4 regions of the Ralstonia flatus genome follow, and region 1 is predicted to be linked to each of the others. Evidence: predicted binding sites of a transcription regulator. Region 1 holds the regulator's gene; each other region holds the start of a gene.
What was found. The regulator FNR, encoded in region 1, switches genes on or off when oxygen is low (the NO sensors DNR and NnrR bind a similar motif). The targets are predictions, from matches to a motif close to TTGATNNNNATCAA.

Region 1 (5,514 bases):
TCCAAGCGCACGGGTCCGGACTTGGCGCGCGTGGGCCAACGCTACTCGGATGACTGGCACCGCATTCACCTGCGCGATCCGCGTGAGGTGGTGCCCGAGTCGAACATGCCGTCGTATGCGTGGCTGTCGAAGACGCCGCTGGACAACAGCGACATCGAAAAGAAGATGCACGTCCTGCGCCAGCTTGGTGTGCCGTACACGGATGCGCAGATTGCCGGGGCGCGCGAGCAACTGGTCGGCAAGACGGAAGAAGACGCCGTGGTCGCCTATCTGCAAGGGCTGGGCATTGAACTGCGCAACGTCCGTGATGTGGCTGCCGCGCCGGCTGCTGCACCCGCCACCGTTGCCGCCAAGGAGTAAGCCATGGCCATGCTGAGTGCAATTGCGACTGCCGTCTTCCTCGTGCTGTTCGTCGGCATCACGTGGTGGGCATTCTCCGCGCATCGTCGCGCCGCCAATGCGGAATCGGCCATGCTGCCGTTCCTGCTGCCCGATGAGGCCGAGGTCGCCGGTGCGCGCGCAGACGCGTCGCGCCCGCATCAATAAGGACACAGAATCATGAGCGACTTCATTTCGGAGTTCTGGGGGTATTACATCGCAGCGATCGCCCTGGTCGGCATCGTGTGGTGCATCTGGCTGCTGTTCTCCCAGCGGCGTATTCAAGTGGCACCCGGGCAGAGCGCCGGTGAAGATACCGGCCACGTTTGGGATGGCGATCTGCGCGAACTGAACAATCCGCTGCCGCGCTGGTGGATGTGGATGTTCTTGCTGTCGTGCATCTTTGCGCTGGGATACCTGATCCTGTACCCGGGCTTGGGCGCATATGGCGGTGTGCTGGGTTTCTCCACACGCGGCGAGCTGGCCTCGCAGCGTGCGGCCGCCGACGCGCAGGTGCGACCGCTCTACGAGCGCTATGCCGGCATGGACATCAAGCAGATCGCCGCCGACCCGCAGGCCCATGAGATTGGCCAGCGCCTGTTTCTGAACAACTGTGCGCAGTGCCATGGCTCGGATGCTGGCGGCTCGAAGGGCTTTCCGAATCTGACCGACGGCGATTGGCTGTACGGCGGCGAGCCCGACACCATCCTGACCACGATCACCAAGGGCCGTCACGGTGTCATGCCGTCGCTGGCCGCGGTGGTGGACGGCAACCAGGCGGTCAACGTGGCGAACTACGTGCGCTCGCTGTCGGGCCTGTCGTATGACCCGATCAAGGCAGCGCGGGGCGAGCCGACGTTCAAGTCGGTCTGCGCGGCATGCCACATGGCAACGGGCAAGGGCAATCAGGCGCTCGGCGCTCCCAACCTGACCGACCGCGTCTGGCTGTACGGCAGTTCGGAAGCGACCATCGTCGAGGCCATCCTCAAGGGCCGCGACAACACGATGCCGGCACACGAAAACCTGCTCTCGCCGGAGAAGATCCGCATGCTGGCGGCCTATGTCTGGGGCCTCTCCAATAGCAACACGAGCCACGCGCAATGAGCGACAAAGAACCAGCCTGGCGCCCCATGACGCCCGCCGTTGCGGCGGCGGGCGCCGATGATGCACCGACCGAGCAAATGCTTTATGAGGTCCGGCGCAAGATTTATCCGCGTGCCGTGACCGGGGCGTTTGCGCGTTGGCGCGTCTGGCTGGTGCTGGCCACTCAGGCCATCTTCTATGGCTTGCCGTGGCTGCAGTGGAATGGTCGACAAGCCGTGCTGTTTGACCTGGGCGCACGCAAGTTCTACCTGTTTGGCCTCGTGTTATGGCCGCAGGACGTGATTTACCTGACGGTGCTGTTGGTGCTGTCGGCGTTGGGGCTGTTCCTGTTCACTGCGGTGGCAGGGCGGCTCTTTTGCGGTTATGCCTGCCCACAGACGGTCTACACCGAGATCTTCATGTGGATCGAGCGGCATGTCGAAGGTGACCGCTTTGCCCGCATCCGCCTCGACGGTGAGCGTTGGAGCCTGCGCAAGTTTCGCCTGAAGGCCGCAAAGCATTCTGCGTGGATTCTTATCGCGCTATGGACGGGCTTCACCTTCGTCGGCTTCTTCACGCCGATCCGCGATCTCGGCATGGAGACGTGGACGCTTTCTCTCGGCCCGTGGCAAACGTTCTGGATGTTGTTCTACGCCTTCGCCACATGGGGCAACGCCGGCTTCATGCGCGAGCAGGTGTGTCGCTACATGTGCCCGTACGCGCGTTTCCAGAGCGTGATGGTCGACCCCGATACCTATGTCGTCACGTACGACACGCAGCGGGGCGAACCGCGTGGCAGCCGCTCCCGCAACGCCGACTTTGAAGCGCAGGGCCTGGGCTCGTGCGTCGACTGCAGCATCTGCGTGCAGGTGTGCCCAACCGGCATAGACATCCGGCAGGGGTTGCAGTACGAATGCATCGGCTGCGGCGCATGCATCGACGCCTGCGATCAGGTCATGGACAAGATGCGCTACCCGCGCGGCCTCATCCGCTATACATCGGAGCGGGCCATGCACGATCGGCTCAGCCCGAAAGAGGCGCGCCGGCATCTGTTGCGCCCGCGCGTGCTGATCTACAGCGCGATCATGCTCGCGCTCATCATTGGCTTCATCGTGGCCCTGATGATGCGTCAGCCGCTCAAGGTGGATGTGATCCGCGATCGTGGTGCCCTTGCGCGCGAAGTGGATGGCGGCAAGATCGAGAACGTTTACCGCCTGCAGTTGATGAACGCCTCCGAGCAACCCTTGCGCGTGACCATCACCGCAGAAGGCATGCCGGAACTGGACGTGGAAGGCGGTCGAGGCGAATCGACCACGCTGGAATTGCCGCCTGCCGCCAATCGTCTGGTGCCGGTGCGCGTGCGTCGACCCGCTGACGACGCAACGCCTGGTTCGCACAAGATCCATTTCGTCATTCAGGCAGATCACGGCAATGGCAGCCTCGTGCTGCGCGAGCCGTCAAGCTTCATTGTGCCGCGCTAGCGTGGCACGAGCGGCATCTCCAACAGGAGGCAACGATGCACGCAACGCAAACTTCAGCACCCGCACGCCCCTGGTGGCGTGAGCCCTGGCCGTGGCTCCTGATGGCCGGACCGTTCGTCGCCATCATCGGCTGTGGCGTGACGATCTGGCTGGCGGCTTCGCATCCGGATGCCGTCATTCACGATAACGTTGTGCGGCGCGGTTTGGTCGTCGAGAAGCCGGCTGCGGCGCCCGCGCATGCCATGCCCGCGGAGGCCCGATGAAGCGTCGACTGCTGATGTGGATTCTGTGGCCGGCATTTCTGTCGGCCGCGCTGGCTGAGCTTGTGGTCTTCGCTGTGGTAGACCCTGCCGATCTGCGTTTTTTCGGCGAGCAGATCACGGTGTCGGCCCAGGCGGTCTACACCGTGTCGTTCTTTGTGTTCTGGTTGCTGTGCGGATTGTCGAGCGCGCTGACGCTCTATGTATCGCCAGGTATCGGCAAACTGGAAGCGCACGAACACCCGCTCGTGTGAGCGGGCGCCATGGACGGTAACTCAGGCGGCCTGACCGCTCATCACCTGGCGCAGGCCGGCCAGGTCGATGAGCTTGACGTGGCGTTGGCGGATCTGAATGAGGCCCGCTTCGGCAAAGCGCGAAAACAGGCGGCTGACCGTTTCGAGTTTCAGACCCAGATAGCTGCCCAGTTCTTCGCGGCTCATGCGCAGTACGAATTCGGTCGAGGAATATCCGCGCTGCGCCGAACGCTTGGAAAGATTGAGCAGGAAAGCCGCGAGACGTTCTTCTGCGCGCATGGACCCGAGCGTGAGCAGCATCAGGTGATCCTGCGAGATTTCCTTGCTCATGATGCGCAGGAACTGATGCTGCAGCGAAGGCAGTCGGCGCGAAAGCTGTTGCAGCTCGTCGTAACGCACCACGCAGACTTCGGTATCTTCCAGCGCAGTCGCGTCCGACACATGGCGCATGTCGCCAATGCCATCGAGCCCGACGATTTCACCCGGCAGGTGGAATCCCGTGATCTGGTGACGGCCGTCTTCAAGCGTCAGATGGGTTTTGAGCGTGCCGAAACGAATGCCGTACACGGCTTCAAGCGGCTCGCCCAAAGCATAGAGCGATTGCCCCTTCTTAATACGGATGCGCTCGCCGACCAAATCGTCCATCTTGCGCACGTCGTCGGAATTCATCCCCACCGGAAGGCAGATTTGCCCGAGTACACAGGTGGAGCAGCGCGAGGCTTGGTCAGTAAGTGCGATTCGAGTGAGCACGGGCGGGGCGACTGGATTTCCAGAAAGTGAAATGAGTAATTCTTGTGGTGCAACTCAACTTATTATAGCGGCGACCTTCTTGCCGTCGGACATTTCCGATGCGGCAAAACGCGTCAATTACGCTGAGTTCGCCACAGCAAAACGAAAACCTTAGCCCATATCAAAAGAGCGTCAAAAAGATGAGTGCCGCGGCGCTTCTGAGTGTTTTTCTAATTGCACTGCTTGGTGGTGTGCATTGTCTGGCGATGTGCAGCGGTATCGCGCTGGCGGCGGAACGCGGGACCGTGCCGGTGCGAATTGTGTCGCGTCGCCGGCTGTGGTTCGAGCAGGTCGTCATGCATGCGGGGCGACTGACCACGTATGCGTTGCTCGGCGCCATCATGGGAGCGATGGGCGCGACCATCTGGCGCCAGCAGTGGCTACCGATCCAGCGCGGCTTGTTTGCCTTTGCCAGCGCTTTGTTACTTGCCTACGGGGTTCTGCTGCTCGTGCGTTCCGCCTCCGATACGTGGCGCAGCGTGTGGATTGAGCGGCTGCTTGGTCGCGTCGCCGGCGCGCTGTCTCGGGTGGCGGCCACGCTAGGCGGCGGGCTGCAACGTCGGCCGCCGTTGCTGCGCCGGTATATCACCGGATTGGCCTGGGGCCTGGTGCCGTGCGGCATGGTCTACGGCGCATTGGCCGTGGCGTTGTTGGCAGGCAACGGCCCCTCCGGGGCGGTCGTCATGCTCGCCTTTGGTGCCGGTACGCTGCCCAATCTATTGATGATGTCCGGTCTGGCCGGCTGGCTGCGCGGCCTGTCGCGACAGCGGTGGGCACGCGGCGCGGCGGGCGTCGCTATCGCCGTGTTCGGGATCTGGGGCCTGGTGCACGCGATCTGGCTGCCGGAGATGCTCAACGCACACGGCTTCTGTCTCGTACTGTAGGCGTTTAAAGCACGCGAAAATCGCCATCCTGCCTGGGACGGGCGGCTAGGACATCTTCCCGGTTGCGGCGCCGCGGGAAATTGCCCTACAATCGACAACAATTCGATTCGCCACCCGCGCACATTAACAATCCCAAGCGCGGCGCCAAGCGATGCCATCCAGCGGTAAAGTCACCCTGGACAGTCGATTCGGGCGGGCTGCCATTCTTCGTTGACAGTCGTCCGGCGCAGTATCCGTCCCCATGGCGGCGGAAGAAATTGCCCTTGTGGTGCCTGACCGGCACCGGATCAACTCGCTCCTCCGGCCCTACTTTGCGGGCATAGCCACTGCGTTTCGGTGCAAGGCCCAATTGAATAATTGGCCTTCGCGCGCCAGGCCCGGGTGG
Region 2 (5,514 bases), on a different contig from region 1:
GGCCCTGCCCGCCTCCGAAGCCAAGAAGACGGGACTGGCACGTACCGCAAAGGCAAAGGCGGAACAGGCTGCCTGATCGACCGGTGCCCGGCGCAACACACCTGTTTGAAGAAGCCGGCGTACTTGAACACGTTGCCGGCTTGGCGCGCGCATGGTTTGTACGCCATCTGTGCGCAACCATCCAACCCCCGCCACATGTGAGGTAGCGTCGTGCGATTCAAGGATCGACTGGATGCAGCCCGCATGCTGGCGCAGGCACTGGAAAAGTACAGGGGCCTGCACCCCTTGGTGCTCGCCATTCCACGGGGGGCAGTACCTATGGGCGCGCTCATCGCAACTTCGCTCGACGGTCAGCTGGATGTGGTGCTGGTTCGCAAGCTGGGCGCGCCGTTCAACCCCGAACTGGCCGTCGGCTCCGTGGAAGAAGGTGGTTGGACCTACATCGCTCCGTATGCAGCGCGCATTGGCGCAGATACGACCTACCTCGAACAGGAAAGCACCGAGCAGATGGATGTGATCCGCCGGCGCCGCGCGCTCTATACCCCGAACCGCGGCCCGTATGGCGTGGAGGGACGCATTGTGATCGTGGTCGACGATGGGCTGGCAACCGGGGCTTCCATGAAGGCTGCACTCCACGCCATTCGGCAGCGGCATCCGCAGTGCCTCATCTGCGCGGTGCCCGTGGCAGCGCCGGACAGTTTGGAGGACATCCGCCCGCTGGCCGATGAAGTCGTCTGCCTTTACGCGCCGATGGGTTTCCACGCGGTCGGTATGTATTACGCCGACTTTCCTCAGGTCGAAGAGGCGGAGGTGCGTGCAGCGCTCGGCGCCGCTCCGCAAACCTAACGCCAGGCAGGCTGCCCATGACTCCACGCGACAACTGCGCCCGGATCGGTAGTCAGGGGCGCGGCGCTGGAAGCCCTGGTCAACTTCACCGCGCAGCGTCAAGGCTCCGTTTTCGACGGGATCCGCACACCGCCAACCCGCCGGACAGCCTCTTCCGCCGCGTGCTTGTCTGCAAACGTATCGACGCTGCCAGAAAGTGTGACGACGCCGTCCTTGGCTTTCACTGCAAAGCTGCTGGCATCCACTGCCGGATCCCACTGCAGTTCTTCTTCGACATCGTGCTTGAGCTGGATATCGTTCTTCATTCGTGATCTCCTGATGTCCGATCGGCCCCCAGACTCAGTCAGTGCGACATCAGCACCGGCACGGTCATCGTCTTGAGCAGCGTGCGCGTCACCCCGCCGAGCACGAGTTCACGCAGGCGGCTATGCCCGTAGGCGCCCATGACGATCAGGTCGGCGTTGAAGTCGGCCGCTCGCGAGAGCAGCAACTCGCCGATGGCGGTGTCGGAATCTGCGCAATCGGTCTCTTCCACCGTGGCATGAATGCCGCGCGCGTTCAGCGCACGCGCAACCTGCCCCACGGTGGTTTCTTCGGCCCAGTGCTTCGGCTGGGTGCTGGTGATCTGCAGCACGTGCGCGTTCGCGCCTGCCATGATGGGCATGGCGTCGTGCAACGCCCGGGCCGATTCGCGACCACCGCTCCAGGCCACCAGAACGCGCTTGGGCAATGTCGTGAAATCGCCGGCGTACGGCACAACCAGCACCGGGCGGCCCGACTCCAGGATCAGCGTTTCCACAAAGTCGCCGGCGACAAATTCGTCGGGTTCATCGTGGTTTCGTTGTCCGACCACCAGGAGGTCGGCTTCCCGCGCTTCGCGCAGCACGAGCGCCACGGGGTCGCCCTCCACTGCGCGCCACTCGGTTTCCACCGGAAGCCCTTCGGTCGCCAGGCGAAAGCGCGCGTGCACGGCATCGCGGATGCTGTCGCGCCGGATTCGGTCTTCCTCCAGATAACGTGCAGCGTTTTCCATCATGTAGAACCAACTGACGCTGGGCGCAAAGCTCGCATAGATGCCGACAAGTTTGGCGTTGTGTGCCCGCGCATACTGGGCCGCAAGGTTGAGGCGGTGCATGGCGCGTTCGCTGCGGTCCAGATGCACCATCACGCTGGTGTAGGTCATGGTCAGATTCCGGTGTCGTGTCAGAGAGGGGCCGCGAGCTAGGCGATGACGGCATTGCTCAGCGGTTCTGTCGCTGCACGCCGTGTTTCTGTCGGCACCGCACGAACCAGCAGCACAGGCAGTGTGCTCATGCGCACAACGCTCTCGGCAACGCTGCCCAGGAACAGCCGGCGAAAGCCGCGTCGCCCATGCGTGCCCAGCACCAGGGCTTGAGCACCGACGTTGTGGGCAGCCTGTTCAATGGCCGTGCCGATATCGAAGGTTCCGATGGGATCGTCGACCACCACGCTGTGGACATGCACACCGGCCTTCTCGGCCTTGGCACGCGCGTCGGCCACGATTTGGTTGCCCTGTTTGACCAACGCTTCGGTAAAGGCGCCCACATCGACATAGCCGACGTCGTACATCAGATACGAGTTGTCGATGATGTGCGCGATGACCAGTTCGGAGCCGAGCTTTTGGGCAAGCTGGATAGCCTCGTCCAGCGCCCGATCTGCGGTAGGGCTGCCGTCCACCGCTACCAGAATCCTGTCGTACATGATGTGCCTCCATCGAATCCGTCGTCTGCCCCATGCGGGGTTGCTGAATTCCATGTTGGACCACCCGGCGGATCGCCCCTTGATTTACATCAGCGTTTGGCTCGCCAGATCGGCCGCCAATGGCACTTGATCTGCCTCAATGAGTCGGGCGCACCGCTCGATAGACTCGTCCGCTAACGGCTGTCCATCTAAGGCAGTCACAGAAAGCTCACGGCACCTTGTGCGGGATCAACTTCTGACACCGGCCCGTTCTTATAGTGAAAACCTACGCGCATCGAGTTCAGCATGAGGGTCGACGAGATTTTGCTCCCACCGCATCGTCCGGATCCGGGCAACCGCGACGCTGGCTGCAACGGAACTGCGATTGCAGCGAACCGCCGTTTCATGTGCCGCCCAATCTGATTCTCTAAATCGTCTTTCCACCGCTTCCAGGAGCGCTGCCATGTTCACCAATGTTGGAACCGCGGACCGTGCCGTCCGCATCTTGATCGGCCTCGCCATGATCCTGCTGGCGTTTTTTGACAAGGTTCCCGCATGGGTGGGCTGGGTGGGGTTGATCCCTCTGGCCACCGGGTTGATCCGCATGTGCCCGCTCTATTGGGTGCTGGGCATTGGGCGGGATTGACTAGGCGACAAACCAGCATGCCGCCGCGCCGCAACGGAGCCGTGATGTTCCCGGATGCGCGCGGCCATGGCCGTCCTGCAGGTGGTGACGCAAGACCTTTGACGCGCATCAACAGCCCCGCCGCCACGCTGTCTACGCTGTTTACACGCGGTGCCCGACTGCGCAACGCCTTGGAGACCACCATGTATCAGCGAATCCTGCTCGCCATCGACGGCAGCCACGCGTCCTACCTCGCGCTGCACCAGGCCATTGTGGTCAGCAAGGCGACGGGCGCGGAGGTCGAAGCCCTCTTCGTTGCCGATAGCAGCGACATCACCTTCGACATGGTCGGCGCGGACTCGATTGCCTACGCCAAGCAGGTCGTCAACTACGGCCGCGACACGCTTGCCGAGGTCTCGAAGAAGCTCGACGCGGCGGGCGTCAAGCATTCGACCAAGCTGCTCGAAAAATCCATCGCGCCGGGGCAGATCTCCGCAACGATCGTCGCGGAGGCCAACGAGACGGCGACGGACCTGATCGTGCTCGGCACCCACGGCCGGCGCGGGCTCAAGCATCTGGTGCTCGGCAGCGTGGCTGAAGGCGTGGTGCGCAAGACCAACAAGCCGGTGTTGATGGTGCGCAGCGAGGTCGAGGAGTAAGGCCACAGCCTTTCCCGATCGTCTGACGCCGCCCGTCCGAGCTAATCGGCGGGCGGCAAAGTCTTGCTCAAAGCGCTTGCGCACCTGAGTGCACTCGGCCCTTCCATCCGGGTCCAAACCGACGCCGCCTCCTTCTGCGTCAATTTGACCAAGGCGCGTTTGTTACTTTCGGTTCCAAAACGCAGCCAAATCCTCATCCCAGTGGTCGATGCATCGGCTTGGGGCCATTGCCCGCGAGCCTGCCCACCAATACTGCGGCCTGCGACAGGCGTGCGGAGCGCATCACTCCAGAATCCTGCCCGCCCAGATACACTCGACCATGGAAGACTTTCTCTCGCACCTTCATCCCGAACGCCTGAACTTCATCTGGGACGCCTTCAGCCGCCTCGCCGTCAGCCTGTGCGCGGCGATGCTCATCCTGTTTCTCGGCTGGTGGATCTCCAAACGCATCGGCCGGTGGCTCAACCGGCTGACCAGCGGCCAGACCCGCGTCGACGCCACACTCACGCCCATCCTCTGCGACATCGCCGTCTGGGGCATCCGGATTCTCGCCATTGTCGGGGCGCTGTCCCGGCTGGGCATTGAAACGGCCAGCATCATTGCCGTACTGGGCGCGGCGGGCCTTGCCATCGGGCTGGCGCTGCAGGGCACGCTGCAGAACATTGCGGCTGGCATCATGCTGCTCGCGCTACGGCCCTTCCGGGTGGGCGACTACATCGATGGCGGCGGCGGTGAGGTTGCCGGCACGGTGGAAGAGGTCAGCCTGTTCATGACGCGCCTGACCAAGCCCGACGGCATCTGCGAATACGTGCCGAACAGCGCGCTGTGGAGTCACTCCGTGCGCAACTACACGCGCAACCCGACCCGCCGGCTGGATCTGGAGACCGAGGTCTCGCTGCAAGACGATATTCCACGTGCCCTTGAGGCGCTCAAAGCGCTGGCTGCCAACGAGCCGATGGTGCTGGCAGACCCGGCACCGCTGGCCATGGTGATGCGTTTTGACGACAGTGTTGCCGTGCTGAACTTGCGGGTCTGGGCCCGAACCGAACACTTCTGGGACATGCGTTGGATGCTCGCCCAGCAAGTCCGCGCCACCCTCGCAGAGGCCCGCTGTGCCGTGCCTGTGCGGATTCGCGAGCTACATATCGTCCGTGACGCCGCACCGGAAATGGATGACGGACAGGACCGTCAAGGCCGCAAATCCGTCGAGACCCTCGCCCGATAAGGGTTGGGATTTTCTTGTGCATTCGCAAACGCATTGCATAGACTCACCTTTCAAGGCATCTCTATAGGCAATGCATCATGTGTCGCTGGCTGGCGTATTCAGGCAATCCCATTCAAATGGAGACAGTGCTGTTCCGGCCGCGGCACTCGTTGATCGACCAGAGTCTGCGCTCCCGCCTTGGCGGCGAGACGACCACCAACGGTGACGGCTTCGGTATCGGCTGGTACGGCCGCTACTCTGAAGTGCCCTTCCGCTACCGCTGCCTGCATCCCGCGTGGAACGACACCAACCTGCGTGAAGCCGCTCGCGCCATCCGCTCGTCGATGTTCATCGCCCACGTGCGTGCGGCCACCGACACCCCGGCGCAGGAGACCAACTGCCATCCGTTCCGCTACGGCCGGTGGCTTTTTGCGCACAACGGGCTCATCCGCGAATACCCGATGCTGCGCCGCGCGCTG
Region 3 (5,514 bases), on a different contig from region 1:
GCGGCCGCGCACGATCAGGAACATGCCCTGTGCGGGACCCCCGTGCGGGTGGATGCATTCGCCGTCGGGGTAGGTGATCAGGCGTGCGGTGGGCGCAATCTCGGCCAGCAGCTCGGCGGGGGCGTCGCGCAGCCAGCCCTGCGCAAGCTGTGCTGGCGTGGGCGCGGCGGCGGTGTGAGTGGCGTCTGCGGGCATGGCGGCAGGATGCGGCGAGGGCGGTCCGATCATTGTCAAACGCTTGACAGTCTGCATGCAAGCGCCGGGCAGAGAATGGCCCGCTAGCCGCGCAGCCAGCCACTCAAGAAATACGACGCGGCACCGACGCGACCATTCCGGCGACGAAGGAGACACCCCCAATGACCGATTCCCAACACACCGCTCCGCGCGCAACGTTTTCCCATATGGAGAACGGCACGCGCGAGGACTGGGCCGCCATCTCGGCCGAATTCATGCCCTATGCCCGCGCGCTGCCCGACCGGGTGCTCGCGCACCTGAAGCTGCTCGACGGCGATTGCGGCGGCTTCCCGATCGACCGTCTCGCGCATTCCCTGCAAACCGCCACGCTCGCCCACCGCGACGGGCGGGACGAGGAATACGTCGTGTGCGCGCTGTTGCACGACATTGGCGACACGCTGGGCAGCTTCAACCATCCGGACATCGCCGCGGCCATCCTCGAGCCGTTCGTGAGCCCGGAAAACCTGTGGATGGTCGAGAAGCACGGCATCTTCCAGGGCTACTACTTCTTCCACCATCTCGGACTCGACCGCAACCTGCGCGAGCAGTACCGCAACCAGCCGGAATTGTTCGAGCGCACCGCCGAGTTCTGCGCCAAATACGACGCCGCCGCCTTCATGCCCGACTACGACAACCTGCCGCTGTCGTTCTTCGAGCCGATGGTGCGGCGCGTGCTGGCCAAGCCACGCAACTCCATCTACGTGAAGGAAGGCGAGAGCGAACTGTCGCAGCCGAAAGCCGCGGCAGCGTGATGTGCCGGCCTAGGCCTTCACCACATTGACGGGCGCGCCGGCCGCCCACGCCGCCACGTTGGCGAGTGTGGTGTCGGCAATGCCCGCCAGCGCTTCGCGCGTGAAGAACGCCTGATGCGCGGTGACGATGACGTTGGGAAAGCTCAGCAGCCGCGCCAGCACGTCGTCCTGCAGCACGTCGGCGGAGCGGTCTTCGAAGAACAGATCGGCCTCTTCTTCGTAGACGTCGAGCCCAAGGTGGCCGAGCTGGCCGCTCTTGAGCGCGTCGATCAGGGCGGGGCTGTCGACCAGCCCGCCGCGGCTCGTGTTGATGAGCATGGCGCCCGGCTTCATGCTGGCGAGCGCGCTGGCGTCGATGAGGTGGTGTGTGCCGGCGTTGAGCGGGCAGTGCAGGCTGACGATATCGGCCTGCGCCAGCAATTCGGGCAGCGGCACGTAGCGCACGCCCAGCGCTGCCAGCGCCGCCTGCGGAAACGGATCGAATGCCAGCACGTGGCAGCCGAAACCCGCCATGATGCGCGCGAACACCTGGCCGATCTGCCCCGTGCCGACCACGCCGACGGTCTTGCCGGCCAGGTCGAAGCCCAGCAATCCGTCCAGCGAGAAATCGCCTTCGCGCGTGCGATTGCAGGCGCGGTGCAGCCGCCGGTTCAGCGTGAGGATCATGCCCACCGCGTGTTCGGCCACCGCGTGCGGCGAATACGCTGGCACGCGCACCACCGTCAAGGCCAGGCGCTGCGCGGCCGCCAGGTCGACATGGTTGAACCCAGCCGAGCGCAGCGCGATCAGCCGCGTGCCACCTGCAGCCAGCGCCTCCAGCACTTCCGCATCGAGGCAATCATTCACGAACGGGCATACCACTTCAAAGCCGGCTGCGAGGGATGCCGTCTGCGCGTCGAGGTGCGCGCGCTGGAAAACGAGGTCGAAGCCGTGGCCGCCACGCGCGAGTGAGGCGCGGAAGCTGTCTTCGTCGTAACGGTGGCTGCTGAAAAAGAGAATGCGCATGGCGGTGGGGCAAGCGGACGTGATGCCTGCAGCTTACTCGCACCGCCGGGTGCCGGCGCTCAGAGCGTCAGGACGATGCGGCCATCCACCTTGCCGGCCTTCAGATCGGCGAACACCTGGTTGATGTTGTCGAGCTTGTCGCGGTGAATGTGGGCGCGTACCAACCCCTCGGCGGCAAACTGCAGTGACTCCTGCAGATCACGCCGCGTGCCCACAATCGAGCCCCGCACGGTGATGCCGTTGAGCACCGTGGAAAAGATCGGCAGCGGAAAATCGCCCGGCGGCAGCCCGTTGAGCGAGATCGTCCCGCCGCGCCGCACCATGCCCAACGCTTGAGCAAAGGCGCTGCGGGACACCGCCGTCACCAGCACGCCGTGCACACCGCCGATCTCTTTCTGGATCACGGCCGCCGGGTCTTGCTGCGAGGCATCGACGGCGAGCTTGGCCCCCAGCTCGCGTGCCAGCGCCAGCTTGTCGGGCGCGACGTCGACGGCCACCACGTGCAGGCCCATCGCGATCGCGTATTGCACCGCCACGTGTCCCAGCCCGCCAATGCCGGAAATGGCAATCCACTGGCCGGGCCGCGTATCCGTCATGCGGATGCCCTTGTAGACCGTCACGCCCGCGCAGAGGATCGGTGCGATCTCTTCGAAGCTGACCTGCGCGGGCAGGTGGCCGACGTAGTTCGGGTCGGCCAGTACGTATTCGGCATAGCCGCCGTTGACGGAGTAGCCAGTGTTCTGCTGCTCGTGGCAGAGGGTTTCCCAGCCACTCAGGCAGTGCTCGCAGTGGCCGCAGGCGGTGTAGAGCCAGGGCACACCCACGCGGTCGCCTTCCTTGACGGCGGTTACGCCTTCGCCCAAGGCTGCCACATAACCCACCCCTTTGTGCCCGGGGATGAACGGCAGGCTGGGCTTGACGGGCCAGTCGCCCTCGGCGGCGTGCAAGTCTGTATGGCAGACGCCCGAGGCCGCGATCTTGACAAGAATCTGCCCGCGCCCAGGTGTGGGAACCGGCACTTCCTCAATGCGCAAGGGTTCGCCAAACGCATGGACTACCGCGGCTTTCATCGACTGGGCCATGAGACATCTCCGGGTTGGGGGAGATACCAGTCTGGTCGACGCCTGCCCGATGCGGGTTGATGTGAGTCAACCGCCAAGGAGGGCGAGCGGGATGGGCAACACTGTTAACATGCCGGCATCTTCAGTGTTTTCCAGCGAGCCGCTGCCTTGCCCGTCACTCCCACCTTTCTCTGGCACGACTACGAAACGTTCGGCGCCGTGCCGCGCCGTGATCGCCCCGCGCAGTTTGCCGGCATCCGCACCGATGCCGAGCTGAACGAGATCGGCGAGCCGGTCGAACTGTTCTGCCAGCCGTCCAACGACTGGCTGCCCGATCCGGTGTCGTGCCTCATCACCGGCATCACGCCGCAGCAATGCGCCCGGCAAGGCATTCCGGAATACCGTTTCGCCCAGGCGATCGAGCGCGAACTCGGCACGCCCGGCACCATCGGCGTCGGCTACAACACCATCCGTTTCGACGATGAGGTGACGCGTCACCTGTTCTGGCGCAACCTGATCGACCCGTACGCGCGCGAGTGGCAGAACGAGTGCGGACGCTGGGATCTGCTCGATGTGGTCCGCACGACGTGGGCCCTGCGCCCGGAAGGCATTCAATGGCCGACCCACGAAGACGGCCGGCCGAGTTTCAAGCTGGAGCATCTGTCCAAGGCCAACGGCCTGGTGCACGAGGCGGCGCACGATGCGGTGTCCGACGTGCGCGCGACGATTGCGCTGGCGCGCCTGATTCGCAATGCGCAGCCGCGCCTGTTCGATTTCTGCTTGGCGCTGCGCAAGAAAGACCGCGTGGTGGCCGAGATTGGCGATGCGCCGCGGCCGTTGCTGCACATCTCCGGCATGTACGGCGTGGAGCGCGGCTGCATGGCCGTGGTGTGGCCGCTGGGTGGGCATCCGACCAACAAGAACGAACTGATCGTCTGGGATCTGGCGTTCGACCCGTCCGAGCTGTTCCATATGGATGTGGCGACGATCCGCGAGCGCATGTTCACGCGCACGGCCGATCTGGCCGAAGGCACCACGCGGCTGCCGATCAAGTCGATTCACATCAACAAGTCGCCCATCGTCATCAGCAACATGAAGACGCTGCAGCCCGCGCAGGCAGAACGCTGGGGCATCGACTTCGCCACGATCGAACGCCACGCCGCCATCGCGCAAGCCGCGCCCGACATGCGCGAAACCTGGCGTCAGGTGTACGCCCGCGAACTGGAGCCGATCGAAGACGTCGACCAGAACCTCTACGGCGGATTCGTCGGCAACGACGACCGCCGCCTGCTCAACGAGCTGCGCACGCTCAGCGGCGAACAGCTCGCGCGCCTGCATGCGGAGTTTGCCGACGCGCGCCTGCCCGAACTGCTGTTCCATTACCGCGCACGCAACTTCCCCGACACGCTCAACGAAGAGGAATACGAGCAGTGGGAGCAGTTGCGCGCCGAGCGGCTGTTCGAAGGCCGTGACGGCTACATGACCTTCGAAATGTTCGGCGAGCGGCTTCAACAGCTGGGCGCGGAAGCGGCAGAGAACGGCGACACGCGTGCGCAGGGCATCCTGCAGGATCTGTACGACTACGCGCAGCAGATCGTGCCGGGCTGACGAAGCCGACGCATCAAGAAAAACGGAGGCCGAAGCCTCCGTTTTTTGTTGGCGTTGCCGAACGCTTGGCGCCAATCAGGCCGCCTGCTGTGCCGCCGCCGGATCGCGCCACTCGGCCAGCAGCTTGTTCCAGCGAATGCGCGCCGCAGCCAGGTTGGCCTCCTTCACATGGCCGAAGCCGCGGATGTCCTCCGGCAGGCGAGCCAGTTCCAAGGCTTGGGCCAGCTTTTGCGCCGTCAGGCCCTTCACCAGTTCATCGACCAGCGCGCGGTATTCGCCGATCAGCGCGCGCTCCGTGCGGCGTTCTTCGGTCTTGCCGAAGATGTCGAGCGCCGTGCCGCGCAGGCCCTTGAGCTTGGCGAGCACCTTGAAGATGCGCATCGTGTTCGCACCAAAGCGTTGCTTGACCAGGTGGCCCTTCTCGTCACGCTTGGCCGTCATGGGCGGCGCGAGCCAGAAGTTGAGCTGGTAGTCGCGGCCGGGTTCGCCTTCGAACTGCGCGCGCAGCTTGTCGAGGAAGGCCGGATCGGTGTACAGACGGGCGACTTCGTATTCGTCCTTGTACGCCATCAGCTTCGACAGGTTGCGCACCACCGCTTCCGTGAGCGCCAGCGGCTGGCCTGTACCCACCACCGCAGCCTCGGCTGCACGCACGCGCTCGACCACCGCGCGGAATTCAGCGGCATACGCGGCGTTCTGGTATGCGGTCAGCAGATCGACGCGGCGGGCGATCAGCGTGTCGAGCGAGGGCAGGGCGATGACGTCGGCCTTGGCACGCGGTGCGTCGCCTGCCAGCTTGAGCACCGCCTCGCGGTCTTGCGCGAGGTGGCGGCCCCATTCGAACGCTGTCTTGT
Region 4 (5,514 bases), on a different contig from region 1:
TACTCGGACTCGTCCATCGCCAAAGCTTGTCTCCGTTGGGTTGTGCAGTGCGTGCGCAGCGTGGCGCCGCACTATCTATACTGAGAAGTAATTTTTTATACCAACGGGTAAGAATATAGAAAGCGTTCTTTGATGCGTCAAGCATCGAAGCGAAGATGTCGCCAAGATGCGCGCATGCCACGGCGCATCCGCGGGCGACATGCGAAAATATGTGTCATGTCCACCGTTCGCAAATCTGCCGTTTCCGACGTGCAACCGTCTGCAGAAACCGAGGCCGCCGAGGCCGCCGGCGTCACACCGCCGGCCACGCGCCCGCACATCGCCGAGCGGCAGGAGGCCCGCCGCCGTCAGATTCTCGACACCGCCGCGCAGCTCTTCTTCACCAAAGGCTATGCCGGCATGACGATGAGCGACCTGTGCAACGCGCTCGGCGTGACGAAACCGGCGGTGTACTACTACTTCACCGACAAATACGAGATCTTCGACATCCTGTGCCGCGAGGCCGCGCAGATCTGCCTGTCGGCGATCCGGGAAACCGCCGATCCGGCCCTGCCCGTGCGAGAGCGCCTGCAGGCGTGTCTACTGGAAATGGCGCGCCGGTGCATCGACTGTCACTACGCCGCGGCACTGACGTATCGCGATCGGCAATACCTGCGCCCGGAAACGGTGGAATGGCTGCACGGCATGTCGCGGGCGTATTACCGCGATCTCTATGCGCTGCTCGACGAGGGCAAGCGCGCCGGCGTGTTTGACTTTGGCGATGCGCGCGTCGCGGCGCACTCGATGGGCGGCGTGATGGGGTTCATGTATACGTGGCACGACCCGTCGCGCATCGACGCCGGGGTGCTGGCGCACGAGCTGTCGAGCGCCATGATGAAGATCATTCTGCCGGCTGCCCCGGCTTCTGGCGCTACGCGCGCGTCTTGATCGTTGCGCCGGCTGCCGCCTTCGGCAGGGCGGGCAGGCGGAAGATCTCCGGCGTCATCAGGTCGATGCCGCAGTCGAGCGTTTCGACCCAATCGATGAACCGGTTGACCATGGCTTTGCCGCGAAACGCCTGGCCGTGCTGCGGCACGATCCATTCAATATCGAGCCCCCGCACCATCTGCGCCCACAGCCGGCATACCCGGTTGCCGCTCATATAGCGGCGGTGGAAGGGCGCCATCAGCGGCAGGTGCGCGTCAAAATCGCCCACGGGCTTGGCCGCAACGTTGGCATGCACCATCGATGCACCCAGATCGCCGGAGAACAGGATCCGCGACACCGGATCGTAGAACTGGAAATTGCCTTCCGAATGCAGGAAATGCGCGGGCACGGCCAGCAGATGCGATTGCCCCAGCGGAATCGCCATGCCCGTATCCGGGATCGGCACGATGCGGCCTTCAGTCTTGCCGACGTTGCAGAAATGCGGCAGGAAGCGCTCCCACACGCGCGAGATCAGGATGTCGCAGCTGGAACTCGTGAGCCATCTTCCCGCCGAGGCGACGATGTCCGGGTCCGCATGCGAGGCCAGCACGTAGTCCAGCTGCTTGGGCGGAAAATACCGGTTCATCGCCAGAAACAACGCGTTGTAGGTCATCTGACCGCCCGGATCGATCAGCGCGCCGTGGCCGTGATCGACGATGAGGAACTGGTTGGTCTGCACGGGCAGGTCGTCGTGATCGTCGACCAAGTCGGAAAACATCAGGCAAACGTGCTCGGGCGATTCATAGAGCGTGGTGACCATGGGGAGAAGGCAGGGCGCAGGTTGGAATGCCTGGATGGTGGCGCAGCGCGTGCCCGGCCCACTTGATCCGTGTCAAGGCAGCTGTGGCGCTGCCGTCGGCTGGTGTGGGCGGATCATCCGTCCCGGGCCGGTTCTCACGTGATAAACTTTTGATTTTTAACGCTTTGCGCGAGCCGCACGCGGGTTTTCCGCCTGGGTTTGGCGCGCCGCCATGCCAACCGGCATGCCGCATCTCCCCCTATGAATACTGCAACGATGTCTGAAGCGTCAGAAGCGCCGGCCAATGAATCGGTGACATTCGACAGCTTCGGCCTGCATCCGGACGTCCTCCGCGCGCTGACCGAAAGCGGTTACACCAAGCCCACGCCCATCCAGGCCGCCGCCATTCCGGTGGTGACCGCCGGCCGCGACGTCATGGGCGCCGCACAAACCGGCACCGGCAAGACCGCCGGTTTCTCGCTGCCGATCATCCATAACCTGCTGCCCGACGCCAATACGAGCGCGTCGCCGGCGCGCCACCCGGTGCGGGCGCTGATCCTCACGCCCACGCGCGAACTCGCCGACCAGGTGTACGACAACGTTGCCAAGTACGCGAAGTACACGGCGTTGCGCAGCGCCGTGGTGTTCGGCGGCGTCGACATGAACCCGCAAACAGAGCAACTGCGCCGCGGCGTGGAGATCCTCGTGGCCACGCCGGGCCGCCTGCTCGACCACGTGCAGCAGCGCAGCGTGAACCTGTCGCAGGTGCGCATGCTGGTGCTCGACGAAGCCGATCGCATGCTCGACATGGGCTTCCTGCCCGACCTGCAGCGCATCATCAACCTGCTGCCGGCACACCGCCAGACGCTGTTGTTCTCGGCGACGTTCTCGCCGGAGATCAAGAAGCTGGCCGCCAGCTACCTGCGTCATCCGCAGACCATTGAAGTGGCCCGCAGCAACGCCACGGCGGAGAATGTCCGCCAGGTCATCTACACCGTGCCGGACAACCACAAGCAGGCGGCGCTCGTGCACCTGTTGAAGCAGCGTGCCGAGCAAGGCTTGCCGCGCCAGTGCATCGTGTTCTCCAACAGCAAGATCGGCTGCTCGCGTCTGGCGCGTGCGCTGGAGCGCGAAGGCATCAACGCCAACGCCATTCACGGCGACAAGACGCAGACCGAGCGCATGCAGACGCTCGAAGCGTTCAAGCAAGGTACCGTCGATGTGCTGGTCGCCACCGACGTGGCAGCGCGCGGTCTCGACATCTCGCAGATGCCGTGCGTAATCAACTTCGACCTGCCGTTCAACGCAGAAGACTACGTGCACCGCATTGGCCGCACGGGTCGTGCCGGCGCTTCGGGCGACGCACTGTCGCTGTTCGCCCCGGGCGATGAGCGCCTGCTGGCCGATATCGAAAAGCTGATCAAGCGCAATTTGCCGCGCGAGCAACTGGCCGATTTCGATCCGACCGGCGAACAGGCGCGTGACCGTGAACGCCGCGAGCGCGATGAAAAGCGTGCCCGCAGCGAAGTCCGTCGCGCCCGTGAGCGCGATGAGCGTAACGGCGCCCGCGTGCTTGATCACACGATCGTGCGTCCGGCGTTCCGCCCATCCGACGATCCGTTCTTCAACCGCCCGTACGAATCGTCTGTGCCGGCGGAATCGGCGGAGGCCGCCAAGCCGGCACAGCCCGCCGGACACCCGCGCACCGCCAAGCGGCCGATCGCGGCCCTGCTCGGCGGCGTGCCGCGCAAGCGTTAAGTCAGTCGACGGAAAGCGGCAGCGCTCCTGCCGCCCCGGGTCAATTGCATCAGGCCAGCTGCGCCAGGCGATTGGCCCATGCCGGGACGGCGTCCCGGTAGAACCCTTCCACATCCCCTGCACGGATCTCCAGCCCGAGGTGCTGTGCCGCTTCGGTGAGCGCCGCTAGCGGTTGACTGCGGTTGATGGCGCGCGCGCCGGTCTGCTTGCTGAGCTTTTCGCCGTCTGGGTTCACGACCACCGGCACGTGCAGATAGCGCAACGCTGGCAAGCCCAGCAGCTGTTGCAGATAGATCTGGCGGGGCGTCGAGTCGAGCAGGTCGGCGCCGCGCACGACGTCCGTGATGCCTTGCGCGGCATCGTCCACTACCACCGCAATCTGGTACGCCCACATGCCGTCGGCGCGCTTGAGCACGAAATCGCCGACAGCCTCGGCCAGGTTCTGGCATTGGGTGCCTTGCCAGCGGTCGTCGAAGCAGACCGTGGCCGCGTCAGCGTCTGGCACACGCACGCGCCATGCGCGCGCGGGGCGGCCGAGCAGCCCGTTGCGACACGTGCCGGGATAGATCAGCGTCTGGTGACGCACGTGCCCGTTCGCGTCGATGCTGGTGACGGAATCCGCAATTTCGCGGCGCGTGCAGCCGCACGGGTAGAGGCGGCCGACGGCCTGCAACTGCTCAAGCGCATGTTCAAAGCGCGGAAGGTGTGTGCTCTGCCATTGCGGGGCTTCGTCGGGAGTGAGCCCGAGTGCTTGCAGCGTAGCAAGGATGTCGCGATCGGCGCCGGGCACATTGCGCTGGAAGTCAATGTCTTCGATGCGCACGAGCCACGTGCCGCCATGTACGCGCGCATCCAGCCAGCTTGCCAATGCGGTGACCAGCGAGCCGATATGCAGCGGCCCCGTGGGCGAGGGTGCAAAACGGCCACGGTATGGGCCGCGCGACGAGTTGGCGGATTCCGGAAAATCGAGATTGGCTTGGGACAACGCAACGCTCCAGGCGCAGAGGTCGATGGCGCTATTGTGCGCGATTTGGCGGCCTGAGGCGCCTACTGCATCATCAAGGCCTGCCCCAGGCGCGGGTCTTCCAGCTTGTCGACCCACCATTGCAGTGCCTTGCCGCGCATGTTGTTGCGCCATGCCACCTGGAATGTGCCGGCGCGCTTGTCTTCGGTGGTTTCCTTGGCGATCAGCACGCCGGAATCGAGATACGGCTGCGCCAACGGCACCGGCAGCCAGCCGCAGCCCAGGCCGCGAATCTGAGCTTGCACCTTGTCCGCCATGGACGGCACCACGAGCGTGTCCTGTCCGGCCATCACGCCGATGGTGCGTGCGGGCAGGTTGCGCGACGTATCCCCCACGGCAACGATGCGATGCCGCGTAATGGCGGCGGCAGGCAAGGGCTCTTCCATCTGCGCAAGCGGGTGATGTGCCGCCACCGCAAACACGAAAGGAATGTTGCCCACCGTGCGCGTCTGAATGCCCTGCACCTGCATCACTTGCGCTGGTCCGATCAGCAAATCCGCGCGGCCCGAGAGCAGTGCGTCCCACGTGCCGGCCAGCACCTCACGGCAGAAGCGCAGGCGCGTGGCCGTGTTCTCTGCGTAGAAATCCTGGATGACGGGCATCAGTGCGCGGAAGTGCACGAGATCGTCGACTACGATGGTCAGCGTGGCTTCCCATCCGGTGGCGAGGCGTTTGACGCGGCGGGCGAGTTCATCCGCAGCCTGCAGCAGGTGGCGGCCTTCGTCGAGCAGTGCGCGGCCGGCGGGTGTGAGCTCGGCCCGGTGGCGGCGTCGGTCGAACAGCAGGACGTCGAGATCGTCTTCCAGCTTGCGCACCACATAGGTGAGCGCGGACGGCACTTTGCCCAGCTCATGCGCCGCGGCGGCAAAGCTGCCCTTGCGTTCAATCGCGTCCAGCACTTCCAGAGATTCCAGCGAGAGCGCCATATTCAGAATTTTTGATGTTTTGAATCAAAGCTATACCGCGAAACTATAGCCAATCTGCGTACCATTCACACATCGACGCAGTAATTTGGATAGGAGATTCA

Region 2: R2676_RS24060 (universal stress protein) is a predicted target of FNR. The motif match lies at 3,292-3,305, and genes of this name have one in related genera.
Region 3: adhP (alcohol dehydrogenase AdhP) is a predicted target of FNR. The motif match lies at 3,130-3,143, and genes of this name have one in related genera.
Region 4: R2676_RS00770 (oxygen-binding di-iron domain-containing protein) is a predicted target of FNR. The motif match lies at 1,789-1,802, and genes of this name have one in related genera.

The regions. Positions count from the first base shown of each region.
Region 1 covers NZ_CAUDLI010000003.1:62,565-68,078, reverse strand. The annotation lists gene ccoO (cytochrome-c oxidase, cbb3-type subunit II) at 1-360, shown strand, start outside; gene R2676_RS07335 (cbb3-type cytochrome oxidase subunit 3) at 364-546, shown strand; gene ccoP (cytochrome-c oxidase, cbb3-type subunit III) at 559-1,482, shown strand; gene ccoG (cytochrome c oxidase accessory protein CcoG) at 1,479-2,942, shown strand; gene R2676_RS07320 (FixH family protein) at 2,978-3,205, shown strand; gene R2676_RS07315 (hypothetical protein) at 3,202-3,456, shown strand; gene fnr (fumarate/nitrate reduction transcriptional regulator Fnr) at 3,478-4,206, opposite strand; gene R2676_RS07305 (sulfite exporter TauE/SafE family protein) at 4,386-5,129, shown strand.
Region 2 covers NZ_CAUDLI010000013.1:128,835-134,348, reverse strand. The annotation lists gene R2676_RS24095 (hypothetical protein) at 1-76, shown strand, start outside; partial or broken gene R2676_RS24090 (alpha/beta hydrolase) at 84-206, shown strand; gene R2676_RS24085 (phosphoribosyltransferase) at 211-846, shown strand; partial or broken gene R2676_RS24080 (BON domain-containing protein) at 829-1,151, opposite strand; gene R2676_RS24075 (universal stress protein) at 1,190-2,029, opposite strand; gene R2676_RS24070 (universal stress protein) at 2,068-2,568, opposite strand; gene R2676_RS24065 (YgaP family membrane protein) at 3,011-3,193, shown strand; gene R2676_RS24060 (universal stress protein) at 3,376-3,831, shown strand; gene R2676_RS24055 (mechanosensitive ion channel family protein) at 4,151-5,056, shown strand; gene R2676_RS24050 (class II glutamine amidotransferase) at 5,134-5,514, shown strand, end outside.
Region 3 covers NZ_CAUDLI010000011.1:139,861-145,374, forward strand. The annotation lists gene R2676_RS22130 (Crp/Fnr family transcriptional regulator) at 1-228, opposite strand, end outside; gene R2676_RS22135 (HD domain-containing protein) at 357-986, shown strand; gene R2676_RS22140 (2-hydroxyacid dehydrogenase) at 996-1,991, opposite strand; gene adhP (alcohol dehydrogenase AdhP) at 2,051-3,073, opposite strand; gene sbcB (exodeoxyribonuclease I) at 3,221-4,660, shown strand; gene R2676_RS22155 (indolepyruvate ferredoxin oxidoreductase family protein) at 4,736-5,514, opposite strand, start outside.
Region 4 covers NZ_CAUDLI010000001.1:153,215-158,728, reverse strand. The annotation lists gene R2676_RS00780 (AMP-binding protein) at 1-17, opposite strand, end outside; gene R2676_RS00775 (TetR family transcriptional regulator) at 217-927, shown strand; gene R2676_RS00770 (oxygen-binding di-iron domain-containing protein) at 911-1,726, opposite strand; gene R2676_RS00765 (DEAD/DEAH box helicase) at 1,982-3,463, shown strand; gene gluQRS (tRNA glutamyl-Q(34) synthetase GluQRS) at 3,513-4,448, opposite strand; gene R2676_RS00755 (LysR substrate-binding domain-containing protein) at 4,511-5,413, opposite strand.